DNA from 3 places in the Alteromonas sp. P256 genome. Region 1 is predicted to be linked to each of the others. Evidence: predicted binding sites of a transcription regulator. Region 1 holds the regulator's gene; each other region holds the start of a gene.
The links. The regulator FNR, encoded in region 1, switches genes on or off when oxygen is low (the NO sensors DNR and NnrR bind a similar motif). The targets are predictions, from matches to a motif close to TTGATCTAGATCAA.

Region 1 (10,050 bases):
TAACCTAACGGATGACGATTGGTTGTACGGCGGTTCGGGCGATAAAATTGTGGAAACGCTTATCAACGGTCGTCGCGCAGCAATGCCTGCATGGCTTGACGCAATGGGCGAAGACGGTATTAACGAAGTGGTTAACTACGTGCTTAGCCTTAGCGGTCGCGATGTAGATCCACAGTTAGCGAAAGCAGGTAAAACTCGCTTCGCGGCTTGTGCAGCGTGTCACGGTATGGACGGTAAGGGCAATCAAATGCTTGGCGCTCCGAACCTTACTGACAACATTTGGCTTTATGGCGGCAGCCACAGAGCGGTGACAGAAACCCTTACCTACGGCAGAAACGGTGTAATGCCTGCTTTTGAAAAGACGTTGGGTAAAGATAAGATTCACGTTGTTGCAGCTTACGTATATAGCCTTTCAAATGATTAATCATTGAAAAGCTAAATATCGCAAAAGGCCCCGTTACTGCGGGGCTTTTTTTATGAGAAAATACCATCACTTAGCCATCTGTCTTACATTACCAATCGCTATGAAATGTAAACAATAAATGTATATTCATGACTATTTTGTGCTGTTTTTGAAAATCGCAAAGCAATAAGTTAGTGGTAAGTAATTATGAACATGCAGTTAGCAAAACAACGATGAGATCAACGATTAATGAATACACCTTGGTATAAACAATTTTGGCCGTGGTTTCTTATTGCCGTGCCAGTTATCACCGCAATCATGGGTGGCGTGCTGCTTAAGCTTGCCATTTCAACAGAAGATAGTTTGGTGGTAGACGATTACTATAAGGAAGGTAAAGCAATTAATGCACGACTAGACAAAGAGGCCGTTGCACGCAAACTTAATATGACCTCTGATCTCACCGTAAAAGACGGTAGCATTGCATTAGAATTTCACTCAGGTATTCCAGCAGAGGGCAATGCGCTTAAGCTGAACTTTTATCACGTGACTTTAGAAGATAAAGATGTGAGCACCCTACTTAGCCGTGATGCCAACGGTATTTATCGTGGATTTATAGAAGCGAATTTAGACGGTAAATGGCAGGTTTCGCTGACACCCGTGGACGAAACATGGAAAATCCAAAATACACTCATATTGCCTACTAATGATGTTATAAAGTTTAACCCGTAATGAGCGAAACTACCTGTTATCACTGTGGTTTACCCAATGATGACGACAAGCGTTTTGAAACCGTCATTTTAGGCCAGACCAGACAAATGTGCTGCCCTGGCTGTCTAGCGGTTGCTGAGGCCATTGTAAGCAATGGCCTGGAAGACTATTATCAGTTTAGAACCGAACCTGCCCAAAAGTCTGACGATAGCATTCTCGACACCTTAGACAGGTTAAAAGTGTTTGATGATCCAACGCTTCAAGATGAATTCGTCTTTGATGAAGGCAAGCACAAACAAATACAGTTAACCCTTGAGGGTATCAGCTGTGCTGCTTGCGGTTGGTTAATTGAAAAGCAACTATCCAAAGTAGAGGGTATTAAGCAAGTTGCGGTAAACGTACAGGAACGTCGTGCCTTAGTGACTTGGTCTGCCTCAATCATTAAATTAAGCCAAATTCTATCTACGTTAAAGCGCATCGGCTATTCCGGCTCCCCTTTTCACCCTGATGAGCACGAGGCCAGTTACAAGCGCGAAGAAAAAGTCTTTATTAAAAAGCTGGGGTTAGCGGGTATTATGACCATGCAGGTTATGATGCTGATGGCAGGCCTATATTTTGATTGGTTTGGCGCTATCGAATTAGAAACCCGACAATACTTTTATTGGGTGGCGTTGACACTTACCACGCCAGTGGTGCTTTATTCCGGAAGCACATTTTACTTGGGCGCATTAAAAGCAATAAGCGCCAAAACAGTCAATATGGACGTGCCCGTGACCATCGCTATTTTTGGTACCTACATAGCAGGTATTCGTTCAACCCTGCTTGAACAAGGAGAGGTGTACTTCGAATCTATTTGTATGTTTATCTTTTTGCTGCTGCTAAGCCGGTTTTTAGAGCATAGAAGCAGACATCGTGCAGCGCAAATTTCAGCGAATATGATGCAGTACATACCCGTTTCTGCAACTAAATTAGAAGCCGACGGAAGCGTGAGCGAATGCTTAGCTAAGCAACTGTCAAAAGACGATGTGGTGCTAATAAAGCCTGGGGAAACTATTCCTATCGATGGCTACGTTACTGACGGCAATGCGTCGGTGGATGAGTCCATGCTGACCGGGGAATTCAACCCTGTGATGAAACATGAGAAAAGCACAGTGTATGGCGGCACAATATGCAAAGACGGCTCATTAACCGTTGTCGTAACAAATACCCTTAAGAATGCGCTGGTTAATCAGATAATGCGTTTGCAGGCAAGTGCTATGGCCAGCAAGCCAAAGGCGGCACAGCTTGCTGATGAGTTCTCTCGCTACTTTGTCGTATCGGTGTTACTCATTGCATTACTCACTTATGGCTATTGGACCTATATCGGCAATGCAGAAGCGTTTTGGATCACCATTTCTGTGCTTGTCGCTACCTGCCCGTGTGCATTAGGTTTGGCAACGCCTTCAGCCTTAACCTGTGCAATGGCAAAATTGAACAAACAAGGCATCTTGCTAAAGAGAGCCGATGCTCTTGAGCAAATTACCACAATTGATACGGTAGCCTTAGACAAAACGGGTACGCTTACCCAAGGCAAATTTAGCGTTCGACATAGCTGGTATGCGCAAGGTGTAGACAGTCAGCGGGCTTGGGAAATTGCCTCGGCACTAGAATCACGCTCTGAGCACCCTATCGCACACGCATTTTCTGATGACGTGAAGCACAAAGTCTCTCAATTTACCGTGACACCTGGTGGCGGAATAAGTGGCGAAGTCAACGACGTTGCTTTTGAAATGGGTTCAGCTGTCTTTTGTGGTGTTAACTCATCAAGTAACGAAAGTATTCCCATCGCCGCCAATGTATATTTAGCGACAAAGGGGAAACTGGTTGCAGCCTTTGAAGTAAGCGATACGCTACGTGATGATACCAAATCGACCCTAGAAGCTTTGGCTTTAACAAACCTGTTGGTTGTGCTTAGTGGAGACACGCAGCAAAACGTAGACGACCTTACTGCCTCACTGCCCGTATCTGTCGCCTTGGGCGGTCTTACTCCTGAACAGAAATACGCGGAGGTTCAAACGCTTCAGTCACAAGGCAAAAAAGTGTTGATGATGGGCGATGGCATTAACGACGCGCCAGTATTGGCCAGTGCCGACGTTGCAGTGGCTGTAGGCAACGCCACTGATGTGGCTAAAACCGCCGCAGATGTTATCTTGTTGGGCGATCAGTTATTGTCTGTACCGGCGCTTATCGATACAGCGCACCAAACCCGGAAAAAAATTCGCCAAAACATTGGTTGGTCTGTGCTGTATAACATTATCATTCTACCCTTTGCCGTTTCGGGTTTACTTTCCCCCTGGATGGCTGTTGTAGGAATGTCGTTAAGCAGTATCATTGTGGTTACAAATTCAACACGATTATTGAGCAAATAACATGAGCATTATTTATGTCTTAATACCCATTGCGATTATCATTGTTGCTCTTGCGATCGTTATCTTTTTTTGGGCTGTTAAATCAAATCAGTTTGAAGACTTAAACCGACAAGGTTACAGCATTTTGTTTGATGACGACTTACCGCCTGAAGAAAAGAAGCTGGCCGAACAACGCAAAAAGCTTCAGCAAGAACAAGATAAGCATGGATCAGATTAATTACTTTTCTGCATTTTTGATTGGCTTAGCCGGCGGAGTACACTGCGTTGGAATGTGCGGTGGCATTGTATCGGCGCTTAGAATGGTAACGCCAAAAGATAAACCTGCACTTCCCTTCACTCTTGCATACAACATTGGTCGTATTATCAGCTACACCCTCGCAGGCGCAATCACCGGAGCCTTAGGCAAAATGGCTTCCGACTTTGTACCCGTGGCCAGCTATGCGTTGTCCATTTTAAGTGCCGTTATGGTATTTTTATTGGCATGCTATTTAGGAAAATGGTGGACAGGGCTTACTGCGCTTGAGAGTGTGGGCAAACATCTATTTCGCTATATCCAGCCGGTTTCAAAACGATTTCTCCCCTTTAAAACCCCTTTTAGTGCCATACCCTATGGGTTTATTTGGGGCTGGTTACCGTGTGGCCTAGTTTATTCCACTTTAACCTGGTCTCTCGCGGCAGGCTCAGCGATTCAAGGCGCTGGTATCATGTTGTGTTTTGGGCTGGGTACACTTCCAACCTTGCTTGCTGTAAGCACCGGTAGCCAGTATATTATTCAGGGGTTTAAGCATAGTGCTGTTCGACAATACATTGCCATTGCCATGGCCTTATATGCGGCTTATCTTATTTATAGCGCATTATCCTAAATGATGTTGTACCATTTAGGGGTGTGAACTTTAAGAGAATAGAAATTATGAGCAAAGGAAGCGGTTTCTCTATCCACTGCCAAAACTGCAGCTTCAGTCACTTGTGTTTACCTGTGGCATTGAATAAAACCGAGATTGAATCTCTCGATGATATTATCGAACGCAAAAAGCCGCTGCACAAAGGTGACACATTAATTAATAACGGCGACACGTTTACGTCATTATTTGCAGTAAGAACCGGATCGTTTAAATCATTTGTGACTAACTCAGATGGTGAAGAACAAATAACCGGTTTTCATTTCCCTGGTGATATTGTGGGTTTCGATGCGCTTCGCGAAAGTAGACATCAAAGCTACACCCAGGCGCTCGAAACGGCCATGGTTTGTGAGCTTCCCTACGACACCCTTGATGAAATGTCTGTTCAGTTTCCGAAGCTTCGCCATCAAATCATGAGTTTTATGAGTGCTGAAATAAAGCAAGACCACGATATGATTATGTTGCTCAATAAACGCACTGCCGAAGAACGTCTGCTTTATTTTATATCTCACTTGTCTCAGCGTTTTGAAGAGCGTGGTTTCTCTCACAGAGAATTTCACTTAACCATGACCCGCAACGAAATTGGGAATTACTTAGGCCTGACTATTGAGACTATTAGTCGGTTACTGAGTCGTTTTCAAAAAGAAGGGCTAATTAAAGTGGATGGCAAACTGATCACCATACTCGATTTTGATGCTATCGACGGCAAAGTCTCCGCGCTTAAAGGGCCGAGCATTGTTTGCAATGGGTAGTGCGTGTTGTTTTCGTAAAAGGCAAAGATGAATATGTTAAATTTTTGATCTAAAACAAGCCACATTTTCCCTATTGTCTATTACACTTAATGAGAAGCTTCATAGGAAGGAGAAGTTATGATTGAGTGTAATCACATTTTAGCGGTTCTCGATGCAGAGCGCGACAACCAACCTGCGTTAAGCCGCGCACTAGAAGTTGCCAGAAAAACAGGTGCAACGGTTACTGCGCTAATGGTTGTATACGACCTTTCTTACGATATGACCACCATGCTAAGCGTTGATGAGCGCGATACCATGCGCGATGCTGTGACTAAAGACCAATCTAAGCGGCTGTCACAGCAGCTCAAAGAGCAAGGTTTTTCCAATATCGACATCGTTGTTGAGTGGAACAGTAAAGCGTACGAATCCATCATTTACTACGCGCTGAACAACCAAATAGACTTAGTCGTCAAAGCAACAAAAAATCACGATGACCTAGCCTCTGTTATATTCACGCCAACCGACTGGCATCTCATGAGAAAATGCCCTCGCCCAGTGTTGTTAGTAAAAGACCATGACTGGCCTAAAAATGGTGAGATAATTGCGGCGGTGAACGTGGGCAGCGAAGATGAAGAACACGAAGCCCTGAATGACAAAATAACCAACATAGCCAATGAGTATGCTCGGCTGTTAAAAGGCCATGTTAATTTGGTCAATAGCTACCCCGCCACTCCTCTCAACATTGCCATAGAGGTTCCCGAGTTTGATTCAGAAAAATACCACAGCGCAGTCAAAAATCATCACCTTGATGAAATGGATGCCCATGCAGCTAAGCACGGTATAGCCCCTAACAAATGTATTGTGAAAGAAGGGTTACCTGAACGTGTTATCCCTCAAGTTGCTAAAGAGATAGATGCTGAGTTGGTGATCATTGGCACCGTTGGACGGGTTGGCATATCGGCCGCGCTGATTGGCAATACCGCAGAACATGTTATTGATGCGCTAAATTGCGATGTTTTAGCCATAAAGCCTAACGGATTTGTGTCGCCCTATACCGTGTAGCGCTCACAAGGGCCTCAAGGTGCCCTCTATTTACGCTAAGAAAACGCTAAAAAATGGCGACGGTACGTAACAGGGCGTAGTGAAACTGTATGCGTAGATATTTAACGTACACAAGCATAGTTAACAAAAGCCGCTTTATTGTATAATAGCGGCTTTTACACAAACCAAGTTAGTTAATTATGAGTTTAGGCACAAACGGCGCTGAATCGTCGTCCTCTGCTGCAGCGCAAAGTAAGCAAAAACACCATTTCAATAAACTGCAAAAGCGTCTTCGTCGCAATGTGGGAAAAGCCATAGCCGACTTTGGCATGATTGAAGAGAATGACAAAGTGATGGTATGTCTTTCAGGCGGTAAAGACAGTTATACCATGCTTGATATTCTTCTGTTTTTGAAGCGCGCCGCCCCTATTCACTTTGATATTGTGGCCGTGAACCTAGACCAAAAACAACCTGGCTTTCCAGAGCATATTCTTCCTGAATATTTAAACAGTTTAGGCGTGGCCTATCAGATAGTAGAAGAAGACACTTATTCTATTGTGAAAGACAAAATTCCTGAGGGCAAAACCACATGTTCCCTATGCTCTAGGCTGCGCAGAGCTATTTTGTATCGCACAGCAAAAGAGCTAGGGGCGACCAAAATAGCGTTAGGCCATCACCGAGATGACATGCTTGAAACGTTTTTCCTCAATATGTTTCACGGTGGAAAGCTCAAGTCTATGCCGCCTAAGCTAGTCAGTGATAACGGCGAGCATATCGTTATACGCCCATTGGCGTATTGCACAGAAAGCGACATACAAGAATACTCTACACTGTCTGACTTTCCTATTATCCCGTGTAATTTGTGTGGCTCACAAGATAATTTACAGCGTCAGCATATTAAGGGCATGCTTCAAGATTGGAATAAGCGCTTTCCTGGACGAATTGAGTCTATGTTTAGTGCACTTCAGAATGTGGCGCCATCCCATTTAGTTGACAATAACTTATACGATTTTCAATCAATAGCTACACATGATGGCCCGGTGGAAGATGGCGACATTGGCTTTGACGAGCCCATTTTTGAAAAGCCAGAAAGTGAGCAGTCAGCCGAGCCAGCAGACACTATCGACATCATTAACATCATGGAACCTCAATAGATGAAAATTGGACTCGCTTTAGGAGCGGGTGCAGCGAGAGGCTGGACCCACATTGGCATTATACAAGCACTAGAAAAACTAGGTATTAATATTGATGTTGTGGCTGGTTGTTCCATTGGTGCGTACGTAGGCGCCGCATATTCAAGTGGGAAGCTTGAAGGTCTTAAAGAGTGGGCCTGTTCTCTTAGTGATTGGCAGGTGTTAGCCCTCATGGGCGTTGGGCTGCGAAGAGGCGGCCTAGCCAGCGGTCAAAAAGTGTTTGATAAACTTGCCAGCGACTTTTGCGCAGATAGCTTTGAGGCAATGAATAAGCCATTTGCCGCAGTGGCCACAGATTTGTATACCGGGCGTGAAGTTGTTTTTGACAAAGGCCCTGTGGGTACTTCTATTCAAGCCTCTTGTGCTATTCCTGCACTTTTTTCACCGGTAGCTTACAACGACAGGTGGTTAGTAGACGGAGCGGTGGTAAACCCTGTGCCGGTGAACCTGTGTCGTCAACTGGGTGCTGATTTTGTCATTGCGGTTAACCTGAATGCCGACTTTAGACCTCTTAGACTTGAAAAATTACGTAAAGATCACGAAGACAATCAACAAAAAACTGAAGACTTCTTCACCAAAAGTCAAAATGCACTTAAACAGTGGTTCTCATCAGACAGCAAGTCGGATGACCGTGGCTCTGAAGACGGCCTTGATAAAAAAACTAAAGGAAACAACGATTCATTAGGCGCTGAGGTTATCGAAAAGGTTGAAGAAGAAGTAATGGAAGTGCCTGAGACGGTAAATAAGAAGAACCCGCCTGGAATAATGAGCGTAATGAGTAGTTCATTAGAGATATTACAAGCTCGAGTAACCCGCTCTCGACTTGCTGGCGACCCGCCTGATATCTTAATAGAGCCTCAGCTCACTGACGTAGGTATTATGGAATTTCACCGAGCAGAAGAGCTCTGCGCAAAGGGTGAAGAAACCATCACCCGTCTGGCAGAGCAAATACGCTATCAGCTATTAACTTGATGCCATTGCGGTAATACGAAGCGGAGCTTGCGGTAACGATAACCCTTTTGCTTCGCTTATCCACTCTTGCTCAATATGCAATACACCATTGGTGATGGTCACGCCTTCAGGCGTAGTGTAGTCTAAATCTCTGTCCTCAAAATGTATCATCAAGCCTTTAACCGTTGGCATGAGAAAAGACAGGAAGCTTCCCATTTCATTAAAGAACGCTTCGTACTGGCCATACACAAACGTTAATTCATCTTTGGTATAGCGAGCTTTTAAATACTCTGGTTTAGTCTCAAGCTGTACCGACATGTCGCACACATTGGCGCGCTCAACCAACGATATTCGTATTATTGCATTTGCAAGTTTAAGCGCTTTTTCGGTAGGCACCGTAAAGCGCCCTTCACTGCTTATGTCTAGGCTCATTGTTTGTTTGTCAGTGACAATTTCAGCACTGTTAACCCCGCATAAACGACCTTCACCTACACGTAGAAATCCGAATGCGAATTGCAAAGCTTGGGTATCTTCGTTATCCAACTTCTTTACGTGGCTATAAAACCGACTGTATTCAACATCAATTGTTTCTGCAATTGACTGACCGGTGAAAAACCCACACAGCAACACCATAGCAACTCGTATCATTCGCCCAAAAACTCCTCGTTGTATTTGATCATATTTTGTAGTTCTTCCACGTAGGCAGCGCCACGCTCAGAATATTTCATTAAGCCTTCGGCTAGCGCTACACCGTTAATAGCAATTTGATTGGCTCTTAATCGGCTACGAATTTCTCGTAAATCCTTATACGCATCGTGCCGGTTTAGGTTTCGCATATAAGTGTATGTAGCCCGTGATAGGTTGTCGAACTTTGCCACTTCATGAGAAGCATCATCGTTTCTCCGGCTTGGAACAAAGCCGCATCCTTTGCTAAAACACCACAAACCGAAAAAGTTATAGCCGTCCCGGGCAAATCTACTTGTGCCCCACGCTGACTCATTAGCAGCCTGTACTAAGACGAGCTCAGCAGGCAACACGTCAATTTTTTGCAATAAGTTAAGCAATTTCGTGTTCAGCGGATCTGAAGACTTTACTCGGTACTCTTTTTCTAACCACGCCAGACGGGTAATGTCGTCTTCGCTAAATGGCTCTTCAGCTAACGCTTTTCGATAAAGGGTTTGCACATAATGACGAAGTGTAAGCAAGTACGCGTTTTGTTTTTCTACTTCTGGCCTCAAATAGTTAAAAAAAGCAGTCTTCTTTTCTTCTACCTGCGTGTAGACAGAAAAATCTGGTACGGGCTTTTTCGCCTTAATGGTTTCTGGAACGTCGAGTATGTCCTGAGTTTCCTCATTAAATATAATGGCGTTAATAACAATAACAGCCAATACACCAATGGTGATGAGGACAATTTTAAACGTTTCTCGCTTATGCATTAAAATTAGACTCTTTTACGTCATTCCCTGATGCAGTAACACTGGCGCCTTGTTCTCCTATCAATTCATCGTACAACAATCCCATCGCGCTGAAATAAAAGGGTAATACCCAAATTAGCGATAAACCAAAGGTAAGCGGCACAGTAGCAAATAATAGAAAGAAAACGCCGTATACGCTCAGTATTTGACTCCAATATGCATTAAAAACGCGACAAGAGAGAATAATGGCGCTGATAGGCGTTAATTTTCTATCTGCGACCAGCATAAGAGCAAACGACGA
Region 2 (10,050 bases), on a different contig from region 1:
TAGTACTGCGTTTACCAACCCTTTTAAGCCAGTGCCTCCCAAGTACGATGCTGCTGCGACAGTTTCTCCAACAGCGGCATGCTTACTGACTCTCGAAAAGGCGAGTTGGTATAACCCCAGCATAATAAGGTGCTCTATCACCTTTTTGTTGCCCTTTAGAGGGCGGTCGAGCAATGTTCTTAGCCAGTGTTGCAGTACGGGAAGTTTTCGCATTACACCCAGTGACATCTCTTGAAGCCACGCATTGTCTCTAGCGTTATGTCGTCGCTGCACACGCTCTAGGCAGTCTCGGGAAGACTTACCTTGCTCTAGTATTTGATAGATAACCCATGCGCAATCTGCACGCAGGTTCTTTTGTTTAGGTAGGGGAAGGGGCTTCACTTATCACTCTCTTGACGCAATGAGCGGCCTGTTTCAAACCAAGCTTTACGTGCGTTAATAACATCAGCCGCTGGCAAGGGTTTTTTACCTGGAATTTGCAGAAGCGTAATGGTGAGCGCGTCTTTCCCTGTCGCTACGGTTATTCCCTCTTTGCTGGAATTCACAATAGTGCCGGGAGGGGCGTCATTGATAAGTGGTTCGACATGCGCCGCCCACACTTTAATATTGTGTTCTTCTACCTTCATCCACGCCACGGGCCAAGGATTGAACGCCCGGATATTTCTTTCAATTTGCTCTGCGCTGTCTTCCCATTTAATCAAGGCTTCTTCTTTAGACAGCTTTTTCGCATGGGTCGCAAGCGAATCATCTTGCTTTTGAGGAATTAGCGTTTCAATGCTATTTAACACATCGACAAGGGCTTTAGGGCCAAGTTCGGCAAGTTTGTCGTACATGGTCGCGCTGGTGTCAAGCGGTGTAATAGGTAACGTGGCTATATGCAGCATGTCCCCGGTATCTAGCCCTTCGTCCATTTGCATAATGGTAACGCCTGTTTCAGCGTCACCTGCCCAAATTGCCCGCTGGATTGGTGCTGCACCGCGCCATTTAGGTAAGATAGACCCGTGAACGTTAATACAGCCTTGTCTGGGCGCATCTAAGATTATTTTTGGCAGTAATAATCCGTAAGCGACAACCACCATAATATCGGCATCAAGCGCGCAAAGCGTTTGCTGCGCTTCGTCATCTTTTAAGGAGGCTGGTTGGTAAACGGGTATGTGGTGCTCTTGGGCTAATTGCTTTACCGGACTTGCAGTGAGCTTTTTCCCTCGACCGGCAGGGCGGTCTGGTTGCGTATAAGCGGCGATAACATTGTGCTCACTGTCAATCAATGCCGACAAGTGTTTAGCTGCAAAATCCGGTGTACCGGCAAAAATAACGTTAAGTGGCGCTGTCACAATTTTCCTTAAGCTTTCGCTGCTAATCGGGCTTCTTTTTCAAGCTTCTTGCGAATACGCTGGCGCTTTAGCGGCGAGAGATAATCGATGAAAAGAGTGCCTTTCAAGTGATCGAGTTCATGCTGTATGCAAATTGCTAAAAGACCCTCAGCCTCTAATTCAAATGCGTCACCATTTTCGTCAAGCGCCTTCACTGTGATAGCTTCTGCACGTTCAACTTTTGCATAGTTGCCCGGCACAGAAAGACAGCCTTCTTCGCTTATAGTTTCGCCTTCTTTGCGCGTAATTTCAGGGTTAATGAAAACTCGTGGCTCATCTTGCTCTTCCGATACATCCATAACCACTACTCGAACGTGACGGTCGACCTGAGTAGCCGCAAGGCCAATTCCCTTTTCGTCTTTCATCGTTTCGAACATATCAGCAACGAGTTGCTTAATTTCATCGTTAACGTCATCTACCGGCTTAGCTACCGTGCGAAGACGCTCATCTGGAAAACTTAATACGTCTAATATTGCCATTTGTCGCTTACTTTGCCTTTTCGCTGTATAAATTCATATACGATCTATTTACCAATGCACTTTACAGTGCAGATTTACTTACTATTCTAACGTATAACACAGACTATGGTGCAGTTTTTTGCTCAAGTCCTTTAAGAATACGTGTAACTGTCGATATAGTGGTATTGTCTTAAAAAGCAACAATAAGTGACAGTGAATCTTTTGCAGGTGGTTAATTTGAAAAAGCGATTATACAAATACGGGCGAGTAATGTTGGCTGCAGCTCTGGCGATTTTTGCGCTACCTGTACTCGCGCTGCAGCTAAAAGACAGTGCACCGCAAACTTATACCGTAGAGCGCGGTGACACGCTGTGGGATATCGCTAACATCTTTCTTAACGAGCCTTGGCTATGGCCTGAACTATGGCGAACCAATACGCAAATCGATAATCCCCACTTAATTTATCCTGGTGACGTCATTGTGGTTGGCATGATAAATGGGGAGCCAGTGCTTTCCATCGCCAGAGAGAAACCCTTAGTTTCACTTTCTCCTCAAACAGAAAAACGGGTGAAACCCTCGCCCATTAATACATTGGCTTGGAGCGAGATAGCACCATTTATTAATCAGCACACCATAGTTGATAAAGACAGTTATGAGGTTCTACCGCGAGTACTTGGCAATAAGGATGCAAATGTTCGTTTTGCCGCCAATAATCTCGTGGTCAGCGAACCTCAATACAATACCTCAGACCAGTTACGTATCGTAAGAAAGCAATCTATTATAAAAAACCTTGATGGCCGCGAGTTGGGCGTTCAAATCTCACACGTTGCAGATGCGTCAGTGTTTAAAGAATCGATAAGCGATGACTCAATGCTGTTGTCGTTAACCGCCTCGACACAAGAGACAAACTTGGGTGATAAGATTTTTAACGGCGACTTTTCTCATGAGAAAAGCCTGGTGCTTAAGCCCGCAAAGGCGCAACGAGGCTTTGTTGTTGGCGACCTGCACGACCATGATTTACTCGGTAAATACGACGTGGTGATTTTAGATTTAGGTAACACTGAGGTAGAGCCGGGCACCGTAATGGGTGTATACGCGAAAGGGCCATCAATTATTAACGATGAGCTGCCAAAATATACAAACAAATCAGACATGCAAAAAAGTAGAGACTGGTTTGCTAACACCGTTGAACAACCCGCACTCAAGGTGGGAGAGATCATCATTTACAAAACCTTTAATGCGGCAAGCTATGGTTTGATCACGCGGGCGAACACGGGTATTCAACGCGGTTTTATTGTTGCTCACCCCTAACGTTGTGCTGTAAACATTGCCGCACCGACTTGGAGCGGCAATGCATCACAATTCTGCATCTATTTCAGCACAATCAATGGCGTGGATACGTCTGGCCTCGGCATACAGCGTCGCTACAAAAAAATGGCTGACGTTACTAAGTGAGCTTAACTGCAATCCAGAAGCGCTTCTTACATCTACAAGCAAAGCCTCTCTTCTAAAAAGCGCGCCAAAAACTGCAACCCATTTATTCGACAAAGTTTCTGAGCAATCAGTCAAAAAAGCACTGATGTGGTTAGATGCAGAAACAGAGAGATATATAATAACGTTCGGGTGTTGTGAGTATCCAGAAATGCTCAAAACGTTAGATAGCCCTCCGCTTGTTCTTTTTGTCATTGGAAATCCGCTGCTCTTGCAACAGCCTCAAGTAGCAATGGTGGGGAGCCGCCGTGCTAGCCATCAGGGGAAAAGCATCGCTGAAGATATGGCAACAGCACTTGCTGATGCAGGAATAACGGTGACCAGCGGTATGGCGCTGGGAATTGATGCCGCAGCCCATAAAGGTGCGCTTAAAGGGATAGGCAAAACAGTCGCCGTAATGGGAACAGGGCCAGATACAATTTACCCTTATAAGCACAGGCCATTACATGCTGATATAATTAATGCTGAAGGCGCTGTAATCACAGAGTTCTTTCCCGGTGTGCCAGCTAAAGCTTGGCATTTCCCAAGAAGAAATAGATTAATTGCTGCAATATCGCTTGGAACGCTGGTGGTTGAGGCAAAAATTAAAAGTGGCACCTTGATTACGGCGAATTTGGCCGCAGATATAGGGCGAGATGTTTTTGCCATTCCCGGAAGCGTATATCATTCTTATTCTGAGGGTTGCCATTGGTTAATCCAGCAGGGCGCTAAATTAGTGACTAACGTCAATGATATCTTTGACGAACTTGCTATAGAGCCCTTGTGCACGAGGAATATCGTTAATGTTGAGAATGAAAAAAGTGAAGTGAATAGCTTGGCAACTGACAAATTATTAGCTAGTGTGGATTACGACGTTACCGCAATAGATGTTATAGCGCAGCGCGGCTCCATGCCTGTACAGCAGGCAATGGCATTATTATTAGAATACGAGTTGTGCGGTTTAGTAACTGCTGTCCCTGGCGGTTACATTAAATTGAGGGGCAAATAAAATGTTCGATATCCTCATGTATCTGTTTGAAAATTTCATCCACAGTGAGACTGAAATTCGTGTCGATCAAGACGAATTGACCGACGAGCTCGTGCGCGCAGGTTTTCATCACGATGAAATATATAAAGCGCTTGCATGGCTAGAAAAGTTGGCCGCCCTGCAAGAGACAGACATCAAGCCTTACTTTTGCAAAGGGATTAATACAAGCTTAAGTCGAATCTATACCCATGAAGAGCAAATGCGCTTGGACGTGGAATGTAGAGGATTTCTGATGTTTCTAGAGCAAGTGAATGTGCTCGATGCATCTACCCGTGAAATGGTGATAGACCGCGTTATGGAAATAGATTCTAACGAGTTCTGTTTAGAAGACCTAAAGTGGGTGGTATTGATGGTTCTATTCAATGTGCCGGGTAAAGAAAAGGCCTATGCGCAAATGGAAGATTTACTCTTCGAAGAACCAGATGGTGTTTTACATTAATCTACTTGCGTCATTATTCCTAGGGCGCTCTTTGCAGGCACGGTGCTTACAATGCCTGCTTAGCAAAGAGAACGCTTCAAAGTGTGCGTTATAAACCATCATGTCTAAAATTGACCACTCGTTATTTTCTGCTCATGAGCACGCATTAGAAGAAAGCTTTGGTGACTGCCCTGAATGCGGTAAGCCACTTCATATAAAAAATAGTAAAACCGGCCCTTTCATAGGGTGTACCGCATATCCTGAGTGTCACTTCAGTAAACCGTTACATGACAATCAAACTGCTCTCCTTAAAACGTTAGACGGCGTAGCGTGTCCCGACTGTCAATCAGAGCTTGGGATCAAAAAAGGCCGTTATGGCATGTTTATCGGTTGCACTAACTTTCCTTCGTGTCACTTTATCGCCCCGTTGAAGCAGCAGGAAGAAACCCAAGTTCGCTGCCCTAAGTGTCAGTCAGGCGAACTGATTTCTCGCACCAGTAAGTTTGGAAAGCAATTTTTTGCGTGCAATCATTATCCTAAATGCCGATATGTGCTAAATTTCCAGCCAGTCAATGAGCAATGTCCAGAGTGTGGTTGGGGTGTATTGATTGATAAGAAAGGTCAATATGTTTGCCCTCAACCATCGTGCGGCTTTAAACAATAGTCACCATCTAGAGATAATTATTAATGTCTGATACCCAAAAAGGGCAAGTGGATATATACAATCCAGTTGAGGTCGAGCAAACCGCCGCTGATCCTGTTGTGGAAGCATTTCACGCTGGTAAGTTATTGGTTTACCCAACTGAAGCCGTTATGGGCATTGGATGTGACCCCGATAATAAAGAAGCCGTGGAGTTACTGCTTCAAACTAAGCAACGTTCTGTTGAGAAAGGCGTTATTCTTATAGCTGCCAACTATAGTCAGCTACTGCCTTACGTAAATGACGAGGCGGTATTACAGCACAGGCGTACTGACATCTTTTCAAGTTGGCCAGGTCCTATAACGTGGCTGCTGCCAAAGTCAAAGACGGCACCGCACTGGATTACAGGCTCGCACGATAAAATAGCAGTGCGTGTGACTAATCATCCATTGGTTGCGGACTTATGCAATAAGGTTGGTAAGCCTATTGTATCTACAAGTGCAAATTTGGCAGGAGAATCACCTACACTTTCTATCGAAGAAGCAAGAAGCGTATTTGAAGTCAGTGTTACTTACGTAAATGGTGAAGTCGGTGGCAATAAAAAACCAAGTACAATTAGAGACGGTGATACGGGAGAAATAATAAGATCATGAAGCCAGCACAATTACTTGATGGTAAAAAGGCAGCCGATGTTATTGAAGCAGTTAAAGCGTATTTATTAAATCTTCAAGACACAATTTGCCAAACCATAGAGTTGGCCGATGGAAAAGGGCAATTTACCGAAGATAGTTGGGTGCGAGAAGAAGGCGGCGGTGGCCGTTCTCGCGTGATGAAAAATGGCGCTGTAGTGGAACAGGGCGGTGTGAATTTTTCACACGTTTTTGGTAGTCAAATGCCTGCATCTGCAACCGCTAATCGACCTGAGCTAGCCGGCAGAAATTTTCAGGCAATGGGCGTATCACTCGTTATTCACCCGCATAACCCTTACATTCCAACCTCTCATGCCAATGTACGATTTTTTATAGCCGAGAAAGAGGGTGAATCGCCAATATGGTGGTTTGGTGGTGGATTCGACCTAACGCCTTTCTACCCGTTTAAAGAAGACGTTCAACACTGGCACGATACCGCTAAAAAACTCTGCGCGCCTTTCGGTGAAGATGTTTACCCAAAGTACAAAGAGTGGTGCGATGATTACTTTTACTTGAAGCACCGCGATGAGACTCGTGGTGTAGGCGGGCTCTTTTTCGATGATCTTAATGCGTGGGGGTTTGACCAGTCTTTTGCCTTCATGCAAGCAGTAGGTAATGGCTACATTGATGCGTATGTGCCCATTATTGAACGACGTAAAAATACTGCATACGGTGAAAGAGAGCGTGATTTCCAGCTATACCGACGAGGACGCTACGTTGAATTTAACTTAGTATTCGACCGTGGCACGCTGTTCGGTTTGCAGACAGGAGGAAGGACAGAATCAATTTTGATGTCGATGCCTCCATTAGCTCGCTGGGAATATTGTTATTCACCGTCACCAGGAAGCGCAGAATCGAAACTTACCGATTGGTTAAAGCCAACGAATTGGTGAGCGCCCACAGTGTAGGGTTAAGCGCAGTCTAAGTGTCAATTGGAGTCTTTGAACGACTTTCAGAACAGCTAAAGCCGCACGGTATCGACCTGCGGCTTTATTTTTTAGTCTCGTCCTTCTCTAAATTACTTGCTTCCCTAGCGAGTTAAGTAACCTGAACCCCTGTTAAAGTAATAACAAGGCGGTTCATCTCTAACGATTGATCTACATCAACCTGCGCTGCTATGTTCATTCAGCGAGCTAGGTATATTGCGCTAGATCAATTCCTTGTGTTCCAAAGTGGGTAAAGTGGCGTCATCTTATTTAAACACACGAGAGACACACAATGCGTACACATACTCTTTCAGCACTTTGTCTTACTCTGGCAGCTATTGCCCCTTTTGCTAATGCTCATCAGCAAGGTGATTTACTTGTTCGCGGTGGTTTAACGACAGTTGCACCCGACGAGTCTACTTCAAATATTTTAGCGGGTGGGGCAGACCTAGGCGTTGCTCTAAATATCGGTAACGATACTCAGTTAGGTCTCAATATCGCTTATTTTATTACTGATAATATTAATATTGAATTACTAGCGGCCACGCCCTTTAAACACGATGTCGAATTTTCGGTAGCAGACCCACTAGGTACAGGTAACCAACTTGGTGAAGTCACGCACTTACCTCCCACCCTTACCGCAAACTATTATTTTAATGATGCCAGCTCAGCGTTTCAGCCTTACGTAGGTGCGGGTATCAACTATACCTTTATCTTTGATGAAGAATTTACATCGGCTAACAACGACGCTGGATTAAACGATTTATCCCTTGATAATTCTTTTGGGTTGTCAGCACAAGTGGGTATGGATTATATCGTTGATGACAAGTGGCATGTGAACGCATCGGTACGCTTTATTGATATCGATACTGAAGCAACATTTAACGTGGGCGATGCAAGCGGTGCGGTTGAAGATATTGAAATTGACCCTTGGGTTTACACTATATCTGTTGGCTATACTTTTTAGGTAGTTTTTTATAATAGCAACTACTTTTAGTAGCTCAGCGTTTAATAGCAGCTCTTGTAGCAGCATTCAAAGTAAAAGCGCGGATTATTAAATCGAAGCATTGCACTACGACAAAGCCGATAAGAGCCTCATCAATGAAAGAAGACTTGCGCGTTATCATTAGGTCAACACGGCCTAATGATAACGCGCTTTTTTTATTCTGAATTGATCATATGTTCTGCTAATTGGTCTAGCGAACGAAGCAGCTGATTGGCGAGCAAAATATCATCGGTGGTGGCAAACATTGCCTTTCTCATACAGTACATCCATTGTGCTTTTAAATTTGGCGTGACAGAAAATGGCAAATGTCGAGCTCTTAATCTGGGATGACCAAATTGCTGTTGATAATCATCGGGCCCTCCCATCCATAAACTTAAATAGAGAAAGAAAACATGCCGAATTTTATCTAAAGGCATGGGGTGCATAGCCAATAACTCTGATGCTATCGAATCGGTCTCCATGATATCGTAAAACCGGTTGGCTAATTCTCGAACCTTATCTTCTCCACCTAAGCGATAATATGGTGTAGTCTCATTAACCTTATTGTCGCCTTTTCGTTTTGTATTAAAGAAGTCACGTATTCCCATGAAAAAATTCGCCGTATTTGGAAACCCTATTGAGCAGAGTTTATCACCAACCATTCATCAAATGTTTGCTCAGCAGTGTGATGAAGCCATTTCATATGAAAAAATATTAGCGCCAGAGGGTGGCTTTATCGCAAAGGCGAGGTCTTTTTTGTCACAGCCAGACGCAGTAGGTTGTAATGTCACCATGCCGTTTAAGCTAGATGCATTCAATATGGCGGTGGTCGACGATCAGGCTGCGAAAGATGCCAAAGCAGTAAACACTCTGATGAAGGTGTCTAATGGCAGTAATGAGACTAATGCAAAAAACAATATTAAAGGCTTTAACACCGATGGAATTGGACTGGTAAACGACCTTTTAAATAATCACATCGAGCTTAAAAATAAAAGAGTGCTGTTAATTGGGGCCGGTGGTGCGGCGCGAGGCGTGATATCACCTTTGATAGAAGCCTCTATTGCGCAATTAACAATTGCCAACAGAACCAAGGAGAAAGCACAGCAGGTGGCAGATGAAACCGGACACTCCAATATAGAGGTTGTCGCATTAGAAGATGTTAGCAATGTAAGCCCCCATATTATTATTAACTCTACTGCGGCTAGTCTGGATGGCGAGTTACCTTGTGCTATGTCTCTGTCGTTGTTGGAAGAATGTGATGTGGTTTACGATATGGTTTATAAGAACTCTCCAACAGTGTTCATGCGAGAGGCAAGGTCTCAGGGCGTACCAAAAAGTTTAGACGGGTTGGGTATGCTAGTAGAGCAAGCAGCTGCCGCTTTTACTATTTGGACTTCAAAGCAACCAGACACCAATACTGTGGTGACTAAGTTGCGAGAACTTATAGAGAATTCGTAGAAAGTCTTAAAAGAGTGAAATACATAGCTTTAATGCGACGTTTCTATACATCGCGTCAATAAAGCGTTTCATTAAAGCGTTTCAATAAAGCACTGTGATACAAAACTGTGATACAAAATAGGGACATTACAAATGTGGTTCACTCTTTCTAAGCTAATACCGCTGTAAAGCATACTTATAAAAGGGCGTTTGCTGAACGTCCCTTTATATAGATACTTGTCTGTGCTGTAACTACCTAGAGGCTATCTTCTATATACTCGTCCTTTAACATAACGTAATTAATCGCAGACTGTTTTAGGAAGGCCGACTCACTGTCTTTTAATGGACGTTTCTTTTGCATAGGGTTGCCGACATAAAGATAGCCACTTTCTAATCGCTTATTAGGGGGCACTAAAGTCCCTGCGCCGATAAACACATCGTTTTCGACAACGGCTCCGTCCATAATAATCGCACCCATACCAACGAGAATTCGATTTCCCAACTGACAGCCGTGCAGCATACATTTATGTCCCACGGTGACGTCATCTCCAATAATAAGGGGAAACCCCTCAGGAAATTGCGTCGTTCGGCGAGTAACATGAAGTA
Region 3 (10,050 bases), on a different contig from region 1:
TTTCCATTTATAATAAAGCTTGGCACGCCGGTTAATAACTCACGGTTAGCATCGATTTGCTGCTGGTTTTTACGCAACATGCTGTTAACACCAAAGCTTTTGGCAAGCTTGTCGAATTCCTCACCATCAGCGCCGTTTACGACGAAGATGTTGCGTAAGTCTTTCAAATTAGTAATAGAGGCTTTTTGCTTGTGAATGTAGTTGAAGATTGCGCTATTCATCGCATTTTCTTGCTTCATTGCACGGCCAATAAGCATCGCTTTTGTCGCTGCATCCTGCACGTCTGGGCCGGTAAAGCGCATAAAGTTTACGTGTACTTTGTTAAACGCAGTACCGTCACTTTTCTTCTGTTTTATTTGTTCAACAATTGGCTCAAACTGAAAGCAGTGTGGGCACCAGAACGAGAAGTATTCAGTAATTACTGGCTTATCAGTAGCCTCTTCATTAACCACTTTATAATGAGTACCTTCTTTCCATTTTGCGCCTGACTCTTGAGCACAAGCGGCTAATGGCAAAAGCATTGCCATGACAAACATTACTGCAAACTTTTTCATGGAATAAGTTCCTTTGTATTTAAGATTTTTATCGGAAAAGATTATCACAGGCTTTGAGCGTTAACTAGGGCGTGTTGATCTTTGTTGTACGAGTTTTGGGCTAAATGTACAGCAAAGATCAACACGCCCTAATTTCAGCGGCCAGCAAGCCAAAAAACACAACGAAATGATACAGTAGAAAGCTTAATCTCCGCTGAACACCATGCCTGCTATCTATCGCGTATAACTGACTGAAAGCAGGGCGCGTCGTTCTTGCCCCACATACCCAATGATATCTTCGTATTCTTTATCAAACAGGTTATTCACTTTTAGTGACATTTGCCATTGATTGCTAAGCTGGTAGCTCACATTAACGCTTGTCAGTGTGTAAGCAGATAGCGCAAGGGTTTCTGAAGGCGCAGGAAATGGAGGGAAAAACGTATCAAAGCGTGTGCCGGTATAGGCAAGCTTTGTGTAAAAGCTAAATTTCTCAAGGCCAAAATCTGACGTCACCGTAATAGCACCTTGATGCCGAGCACGTCTAAGCTCAATGGCGCTTTGTGCATTACTGGCTTGCTGGGCATCAAGATAGCTGTATGAGCCTGTAATATCCGCAAAGTCGCCACGCCAGCTAAATTCTGCGTCTACACCGTCTCGCTGGCTTTCACCATCTACATTGCCCGCAGTAAATGCGCCGCTTTGCGCATCGAATACAAAGCCATTTATTTCATCTTGTAGCTGAGTATTGTAAACACTGACTTGTGCCGTCACGGTTTGCCAACGACCTTTAACGCCCACCTCAACTTCTTCACTTTTTTCCGGAATAAGGTCAGGATTGCCGATAAAGCTGGCTGGAATAAATCCAAAGCGTTCGGTAAAGGTGGGGGTTTTAACTGCTTTTCCGTAGCTGGTGAATAAAGCGATATGACGGTCAAGCTGCCATGTGAGTCCGGCGCGATAGCTAGATGCATTGTCGAATTCACTGTTATTATCGAAGCGTGCGCTAAGTGAGGTGAAAACCTTGTCACTTACTTCTCCAGTAGCCTCGGCAAAAACGCTGTAGGTATCATCCCGTTGGTCTTGGTTAGGATCGCCGAAAACCACAGGCCCACGCTGTGAAAACAAACGTTGAAGGTATTCAGTTCCTGCGGCTAACTGCCAATCATTTACACTGTAGAAATTAGTCCAATTTAGCTCAATACGTTCACCCGTAGTGCCGCCTGCGTCTGCGCCTGAAGTCGTGTTGTCATTTTCATCTTTTCTGTATTGTGCAGTAAGCGCTGAGCGATAATCACTGTTATTAGCTTGGTAATCCCACTTGAGTTTCGAGCTAATTTGAACCCCTTTTGTAACGTTGTCTGCATCTGTGGGCAATCCCGTGGTAGCAAAGTCTATAGCGTCGTACTCATTCTCGTAATCTACCGTACGCAGGTAGGCAGAAAACGTATGCTCATCATTGGCGTTAAAGCGAAGGTTCAGTCCAGCAGTAAGGTTGTCATAACCATCGTCTTCACTCCCTATTCTTGAAATATTATCGCCATCGGTTTGCATGTAGCTCGCGTACGCCGACACGCCAAGGTTGTCGTGTTGTGATGATGTGTTTACGCTTCCTCTGTAGGTGTTTTGCGTACCCACTCCTGCCGACATGCTTAGCTGAGGCGTAACGTCACCCTGAACACCGGCTTTTGTGGTAATACTTAATACACCACCAATAGCGCCGCTGCCCCAACGTGCGCTTTGTGGGCCCTTTAATAACTCGATGCGTGTTACATTTGCAGCGGTTAAATGGGCTAAATCAATCAAGCTTCCCTGGCCGATATCATTAGCAATAACGCCATCGATAAGTACCAAAAGATGATTAGTTTCACTGCCTCGCACTCTCACCTCGGTGAGGCCACCTGGGCTGCCTGATTGAGATAAGCTGACGCCAGGAAGTCCGCGTATAAGTTCGGTAAGTTGCAACGCGCCTGAGGCTTTTATGTCGCTCTCGGTTAATACCGATACCGCACCCGGTAGCTTTGTAAGCGTTATCGGTAGGCGAGTGCCTGTTACGGTGAGGGTTTCTACGTCGTTGGTATCTTTAGAACGTTCTTGAGAAAAAACAGAAGTTGAAGTGATACACGTTAGGATTGCAGCGGCCGTTGCAGTTTTAGTAAAAGCAGCCTGTAGTAAAGATAATTCCATAATCAATAATAGTCTCTTATGCGCTCCGCCCGAGCACATGATTAAGCGAAAGCACCGCACACTCATTGATAGTGCAGGGGCCGTGAAGCACAGGCCGGTATCCGGGCTTTCTCGTCATCTGCTCATTGTTTATAAGCGTATAGCTATGAGACTGACACTCTTTTGCCTTCCCATCGAATAAGTCAACGATCACATTGGCTTAGCGACAGTGGCGTGTAAAAAAGAAGTACTGATATAGCACTGATATAGCACTTACATAGTACTGAGATTACCGTTGCGGGGGCAGCATCAGCATTTAACTGATTTCCCGTTTAACACAATTATCGGCATTGCCTTTTTATTGCCTCCTATTTTCTAGCTTTGTCTCGCCTTTTTATTGGCTAAAATGGGCTATTATGAGCTAGTATAAGCTAGTATGAGGCTAGCAAGGCCGATTCATGTGCACCTACGCGGGAGCGAGTATATAGGCTTTAACGGCGACTTACGACAGCAGCAATAATATTGATGCCTATCGCTAGTTAAATAATGTGATGAAACTACATGCCCAATTTTAGCACGGGCTCTTGCAGTGCAGACATCTGTTCTTTGAGCGCTAAGATTTGTCCTTCCCAGTATTTATCTTCTGCAAACCAAGGAAATGCACGAGGGAACGCAGGGTCTGACCAACGACGAGAAAGCCACGCCATATAATGTACCATTCTCATGGCTCTTAACGGTTCTATTAACGCAAGCTCTGCTTTATTAAACGGCTGAAACTCTTCGTAGGCTTCTACTAATGTGTCTAGCTGAAGTAATTGCTGCTGCCTATCTCCGCTTAACATCATCCATAAATCTTGAATGGCAGGCCCCATTCTGCAATCGTCTAAGTCAACAAACGTGGGCCCATCGCGCCATAAAATATTGCCAGGGTGGCAGTCTCCGTGCAGACGAATAGGGGAAGACACGTTCTTATATGCTTTTTGTGTAGCTTCAATCACCGGGTTTAAAATAGCGAAAAATGCCGTTTTAAGGCCTTCAGGCAATAGCTCACTTTGCTCTAAAACCCGCTGAGGTTCTAATAAATAGCTTTCAACATCAATTGCAGGGCGAGAAGAAAATGCAGACGCTTGAGCCGTAAGGTGAATGCGACCGATAAACCGTCCCATCCATTCCAACTGGTCTAAATTGTCGTTTTCAAATTGACGGCCGCCCACCGAGGGGAATATGGCAAAACGGTAGTCCGTACTTCCAACGCTATGGTGGTGCAGCGTCTTTGTGTTCACGGCCATGGGAGCGATGATGGGAATTTCGTTGTCGGCTAATTCCTTAGCAAAGTTGTGCTCTTCTTGGATTTGTTCGTCAGACCAGCGGCCCGGTCGATAGAATTTAACCACATAACGTTTGCCGTCTTCGGCAATAAATTGATAAACCCTGTTTTCATAGCTATTAAGCGCTAATAGACCGCTTTGAAGAAAAATGCCCTGGGTTTCCAGGGCATCTAGTATCGTATCTGGGCTTAAGCCCGAGAAAGAAAAATCTGTCATCGATAAAGAAACTTAGTTGGCTCATCAATGGTTACAATATCACCGTCTACGGTGGTGGTAACACTAATGAATATGTCAGTGACCGTATCTTCCAGATTATAAGCGTCGGTTGCAACCGATATCGGCGTTGAATATACCGCGCCACCTTCAACGACAAATTCCTGCTTTCCAATATATTCATAATCAGGAAGGCCTTTTATTTCTATGGTGTAGGTTTGACGCTTCTGTGTCTTATTCAATACCTTGATGGTATACACATTTTCAATCAACCCTTCGTTGGTTTCGCGATACAGAGAGTTCCTATCGCGAATAATATCGACTTCTGTAGGGCTACGAGTGTAGATATTGGCGAACAATAAGCCAATCATGATCACGAGTACCACAAAGTAGCCAATGAGCTTAGGTCGTATAATATGGGTTTTACCGCCAGCCAACTCTTCTTCAGAAGTAAAGCTAATGAGTCCTTTGGGGTAATTCATTTTGTCCATGACACCGTTACACGCATCAACGCACGCACCACAGTTGATGCATTCGTACTGCAATCCATTTCGAATGTCGATGCCGGTAGGGCAGACCTGCACACATAGGTTACAGTCGATACAGTCACCTAACCCTTTTTCTTTCACCTCTTCGTGGCTAAGCTTGCGTGGGCGCGGCCCGCGTTTTTCGCCGCGGTTGGCGTTGTAAGATACGGTAAAGGTATCTTTGTCAAACATGGCAGATTGAAAGCGAGCGTAAGGGCATATGTGAGTACACATAATTTCTCTCATGTAACCTGCGTTGCCGTAGGTACACACGGCAAAGAAAATAACAAAAAAGCCAGCCCAGAAGCTTACGTTGAAGGTAAAGAAGTCAACAAATAGTGCACCTATGGGCGTGAAATACCCAACAAAAGTAAGCGCCGTTAACAGAGCAACGCCCACCCAGGCAGTGTGTTTAGCCGTTTTACGCATAAATTTATCGGCATCCATTGGACGCTCGTCTAACTTAATTCGCTTATTGCGGGGCCCTTCACATTTCTCTTCAAACCACGTGTAGATATACACCCAGGTAGTTTGTGGACACATAAAACCGCACCACACTCGACCTGCAAAAGTGGTAACAAAGAAGAGGGCGAATGCCGACACAATAAAGATGTAGGCTAATAGCGTAAGGTCTTGAGGCCAAAGTGTTAGCGAAAATATTGTAAAGCGCTGCTGGCCAATATCGAGTAATACGGCCTGCTGGCCGTTAAATTGAAGCCAAGGAATGATGGCGAACAAGCCAAGAAAAATAAGCCCAAAAAATCGACGGAACGATTCCAGCGGCCCTTTTACTGCGCGTACATAAATGCGACTGCGGGAGTCGTGGCGTTTACCCTGACCGCCTCCCTCTGGTTTGTGCACTTTTACCGGTGTGACATTTTTGACCGGTATTTGTTCGTTCATAAATAAACCTTAGCTAACATCCTTAAATGGCGTGTGGAGTATACCAGCAACAGGATTGTCATGATTAATGTAGATCAAGAATGTTCATTATGATCGTACTTTTTAAACTTTCAGTCAATACTGAAAGTTCAGAAAGTAAGTTTTTGCACAGGATAACAATCTACAAAGTGTAAACCTAATTCAATAATAAAAAGTGCATTCGCATACTGACGTATTATTAATTGTATACGAGAAAGTAATCAGGATAGTGTAATATCAGCGTATATGCTTAACTACGACTCAAGTATCTAGGATTGATTTTAGTAGCACGTTAAACACCATAGCGCGCAAAGTAGCGTTAGTTTTAACGCATTTACACGAGGTATTATTCACATGTCAGCGTTAATCACAGTTATTAAAAGCCGCCATTAAGATAGGTTATGTAATACGTTATGCTACGGTTTTTTATCATTACTGCTGAAATTATTGTGCTTGTGTTGGTCTTGCGCTCTCCCTTTGTTCAATACTTGTTTGAAGACATTCAAAATTCTGTATCCGACTGGTTCATCTCACTTTCTACGCTACCCGAGCAGCGCGCGCTAGAGAGTTTACGCAGTGATATCACAACACAGCTAAAACCATTAAAGCCCTACCAACAAAACTATGTTGAAAAAATCACCGTATCTACAGATAGTGTTAAGCGTTTTTATGCGAATTATTGTGAAAAGGACGATATAAACCCCAACTTTTCGGGAACCAAACGCGCTCAACTTTGCCATACTATTACGCAGTCTTCTCTAATGCGAAAGCCAGATTAATATCTAGAAACGCCGAAAACGTTTGCGAGAAGACCGAAACGAGGAGAGTAAACGTGAATAACTTGTCTATCATAACAGCCTCTATCTGTACGGTGTTGTTAAGCAGTGCCGTTGTATTGCCATCGCATGCTGGCGAACTAAAAATAACGTGGAAAGAGCCAAAATCTTTTACCGATGTGCGCCCCTCAAATGAGTCCCGCGCTCGTTTTCGTGAACGCACTCTTGAGGCGTTAGAGGCTCACTTAGTTGAGTTAGCCGCCTCTTTGCCAAAATCTCAAACACTCTCGATGGTTGTCACTAATATCGATTTAGCTGGCCAAGTGTGGCCCAGTCAATTTATTGGCTTTGGTAATAACGTGGGCGCAGACGTGCGCGTAATACAGCGTGTTGATATACCAAGAATGACTTTCAGTTATTCGTTAACCGATAGCAGTGGTGAAGTACTGAAAAGTGAAGATGAGTTTCAGCTTAAAGACATGGGCTTTATGGATACCAATATCAGAAACATGAGAAATGAAAACCTGTTTTATGAAAAGGCCATGTTAGATGATTGGTTTGACGATACGTTTGCTGACACGGAAAGCCCAAAGAACGAAGGCTAATAAGATTTAATAACTATCTATACGCACTGGTATAAGACAGCAATTTTGAAGTACATGATTTAAAGGTACATGATTTAAAAGTACATGCTTTTAAAGAACATGGAAAACTGTAAAAAAAGGTCGGCTTGAGTGCATAGCGTTAACTATGCAATTCAAGCCGACCTTTTTGTTTTTGTTGCCATTACCTTTGAACAAGTATTTTTAGCAAGTACTCTTAATGTATAGTTTCAGCGAACACCTTGTTACAGCTTTCGCGAAGCTCATAGCCAGTGGTAGGTACATTTCACCTACCACCTACTACATAACAGGCAATCGCCAATAGCATTACAAGTAGTCGAACTCGTCGCCGCTAATCGCTAAGGTACTATCTGGCCCTGCTTTATACGCTACTTTGTGTGCGTCGCGGCGAGGTAAAATACGCTGCATATAAAAGTCTCGGGTTTTCACTTTAGAGGCTGCTAATACCGCATTATCTGAGCGCTGAGCCTTATCAGCCATGCTGTACCACAATACGCCAATTAGCGAGTATGCGCTGTAATTTAGGAAGTCGCATGCCGCTGAAGCAGCTGTGGTTGGGTCCATGCCCAAACAGTCGGCAGAAGAGGCGCGCCAGTCATCTAATAGACCTTGTGCTAGTGCTTTACTCTCACCATCTTCAATGTCGTTAACCAGTTCACTAAATGCAGCATAGGTCGACTCCATCATTTTACCGCCATCTCGGGTGAGCTTGCGGCCAATTAAGTCGAGGGCTTGAATACCGTTGGTTCCTTCATACAGCATGGCAATACGCACATCGCGCACCAGTTGCTCCATTCCCCATTCGCGAATGAAGCCGTGACCACCGTATACCTGTACACCAATATTAGTGGTTTCAAGACCCATGTCAGTCATAAAGGCTTTGCAGATAGGCGTTAAGTACTGAAGCACATTTTCTGCATTTTGTTTTTCTTCGCCTTCTGTGTGCTTTTCGATATCCATAAATTTGGCATAGAAAAGAGACAGAGCGCGACAACCTTCGATTAACGACTTTTGCGTTAGCAGCATTCTTGCTACGTCTGGCTGAAATACGATTGGGTCGGCTTTACCTTCAGGGTTTTGAATGCCCTGGGGTGCACGAGATTGAACGCGGTCGCGTGCATAGGTAAGGGCACCTTGGTAAGACGCTTCAGCAGCACCTAAGCCCTGTAAGCCCACTTGGAAACGAGCATCGTTCATCATGGTGAACATGCACGCTAACCCTTGGTTTTCCTCACCCACTAACCAGCCGGTGGCACCGTCGAAGTTCATTACACAGGTAGGACTGGCTTTAATACCCATCTTGTGTTCAATACTGCCCACTGACAGGCTGTTTGCTTCGCCCGGCTCATTGCTCGCGTCAGGCAAAAATTTGGGGACCAAGAACAAGCTAATACCTTTCACACCTTTTGGTGCGTCAGGTAAACGAGCGAGAACTAGATGGATAACGTTAGAGCTCCAGTCGTGATCGCCGCCAGTGATAAATATCTTGTTACCAGTCACTTTAAAGCTGCCGTCGTCTTGTGGCAGCGCTTTAGTGCTTAGTAAGCTTAAGTCTGTTCCAGCGTGAGGCTCGGTAAGGTTCATCGTGCCTGTCCATTCGCCGCTGATAAGCTTCGCAAGATACGTATCTTTAAGCGCTTTACTGGCATGCTTAGTGACCGCAAGTGTCGCACTTTCGGTTAGCATAGTTGTTAAGCGCCAGCTTAAATTAGCGGCATTCAACATTTCGTGAACCGGTACGGCCATGGTGTAGGGTAAATCTTGACCGTCGTACTCAGCAGAGCCAAGCATGGCATTCCAGCCGTTGGCCACATATTCTTGATAGGCGTCGGCAAAACCTTTTGGTGTAGTAACCTGACCATTTTCAAGCTTACAGCCTTCTTCGTCGCCCTCTCGGTTTAATGGGGCAACAACATCTAGTGCAAATTTAGCACCTTGCGAAATAATTTCATTCGCTAGGTCGCTATCAAAATCACTGATACCGAGCTTTTCATAATGGGCATCAAGTCCAAGCCACTCTTTTAAAAGAAACTGAAAATCAGCGGTAGGGGCATGGTGTAGAGGCATGGATGACTCCTTTTTCAAACAAGTGTTTTAATTTCTCTATTATAGCCATAAAACAAGTGGTCAGAGTAGTCCGTTAACTGAAAGTTAATAATTAATTACCTATATTCCGTTTCTCAAACAGGACTCTGGTTAACTATTACTTATGGCCTTTTGGCTTTTCCTTGCATTTATCCTACTCGCTGGCATGCTTACGCCACAGAAGCTAGCGCAATCACAAAGAAAGCACAGAGAAAACAGAAATAGACTAGGAGCAACGTGAGCTATGACCAATACCACAACGAATACCGAAATCGATACTGACGTAAGCGTTAATACTGACGTTAAGCTTAATAATAGCCCAGTCTGCGTGGTAACGGGTGGCAGTTTGGGAATTGGCCTTGCCGTGTGTAAAACATTTGCTGAAAACGGCTATCGCGTGGTGAATTTAGACATTAGGCACTTTGACGTCGCCCCGCTACATTGTGAGTGGGTAAAGTGCGATGTAAGCAACGTGAGCGAGGTAGAAAAAGCACTGGCGTCTGTGGCACAAGACTATAAGCGCATTGATGCGTTGGTGTGTAATGCGGGTAAACATGTATCAGCCACTATCGAAGAGACTGACGAAGCGTTACTCGACAGTATAATAAGCCTAAATATTAAAGGGGCTTACGCCGCAATAAAAAATACGTTACCCGTTATGAAAGCACAGCAATCAGGTGCGATAGTGGTGATGGGTTCAGATCAATCCTATGTGGGAAAACAAAACTCCTTCGCCTACGGGCTAACAAAATCTGCATTGGCGTCCATAGCTAAAAGTACCGCCCTTGATTATGCCTCTTTTAATATAAGGGCGAATGCGGTGTGCCCTGGCACTATTGAAACCCCATTATTTCACAACGCCATTGATAATTATGTCGCGC

Region 2: V7R39_RS10555 (OmpW family outer membrane protein) is a predicted target of FNR. The motif match lies at 7,189-7,202, and genes of this name have one in related genera.
Region 3: ccoG (cytochrome c oxidase accessory protein CcoG) is a predicted target of FNR. The motif match lies at 5,732-5,745, and genes of this name have one in related genera.

The regions. Positions count from the first base shown of each region.
Region 1 is NZ_JAZETM010000003.1:364,445-374,494, reverse strand. It holds gene ccoP (cytochrome-c oxidase, cbb3-type subunit III) at 1-424, shown strand, start outside; gene V7R39_RS07350 (FixH family protein) at 653-1,132, shown strand; gene V7R39_RS07345 (heavy metal translocating P-type ATPase) at 1,132-3,519, shown strand; gene ccoS (cbb3-type cytochrome oxidase assembly protein CcoS) at 3,521-3,736, shown strand; gene V7R39_RS07335 (sulfite exporter TauE/SafE family protein) at 3,723-4,382, shown strand; gene fnr (fumarate/nitrate reduction transcriptional regulator Fnr) at 4,430-5,170, shown strand; gene uspE (universal stress protein UspE) at 5,288-6,211, shown strand; gene ttcA (tRNA 2-thiocytidine(32) synthetase TtcA) at 6,391-7,344, shown strand; gene V7R39_RS07315 (patatin-like phospholipase family protein) at 7,345-8,355, shown strand; gene V7R39_RS07310 (DUF2987 domain-containing protein) at 8,347-8,982, opposite strand; gene V7R39_RS07305 (glucosaminidase domain-containing protein) at 8,979-9,770, opposite strand; gene V7R39_RS07300 (stress protein) at 9,763-10,050, opposite strand, start outside.
Region 2 is NZ_JAZETM010000006.1:407-10,456, reverse strand. It holds gene rsmB (16S rRNA (cytosine(967)-C(5))-methyltransferase RsmB) at 1-381, opposite strand, end outside; gene fmt (methionyl-tRNA formyltransferase) at 378-1,334, opposite strand; gene def (peptide deformylase) at 1,343-1,852, opposite strand; gene V7R39_RS10585 (LysM peptidoglycan-binding domain-containing protein) at 2,039-3,142, shown strand; gene dprA (DNA-processing protein DprA) at 3,183-4,310, shown strand; gene V7R39_RS10575 (DUF494 family protein) at 4,312-4,788, shown strand; gene V7R39_RS10570 (DNA topoisomerase family protein) at 4,889-5,431, shown strand; gene V7R39_RS10565 (Sua5/YciO/YrdC/YwlC family protein) at 5,455-6,060, shown strand; gene hemF (oxygen-dependent coproporphyrinogen oxidase) at 6,057-6,989, shown strand; gene V7R39_RS10555 (OmpW family outer membrane protein) at 7,315-7,989, shown strand; gene V7R39_RS10550 (group II truncated hemoglobin) at 8,184-8,615, opposite strand; gene aroE (shikimate dehydrogenase) at 8,614-9,465, shown strand; gene V7R39_RS10540 (gamma carbonic anhydrase family protein) at 9,701-10,050, opposite strand, start outside.
Region 3 is NZ_JAZETM010000001.1:657,406-667,455, reverse strand. It holds gene V7R39_RS02895 (thiol:disulfide interchange protein DsbA/DsbL) at 1-554, opposite strand, end outside; gene V7R39_RS02890 (TonB-dependent receptor plug domain-containing protein) at 768-2,717, opposite strand; cobalamin riboswitch at 2,793-3,069, opposite strand; gene V7R39_RS02885 (serine/threonine protein kinase) at 3,254-4,240, opposite strand; gene ccoG (cytochrome c oxidase accessory protein CcoG) at 4,237-5,667, opposite strand; gene V7R39_RS02875 (hypothetical protein) at 6,099-6,464, shown strand; gene V7R39_RS02870 (DUF3016 domain-containing protein) at 6,518-7,066, shown strand; gene V7R39_RS02865 (acyl-CoA dehydrogenase family protein) at 7,391-9,151, opposite strand; gene V7R39_RS02860 (SDR family NAD(P)-dependent oxidoreductase) at 9,414-10,050, shown strand, end outside.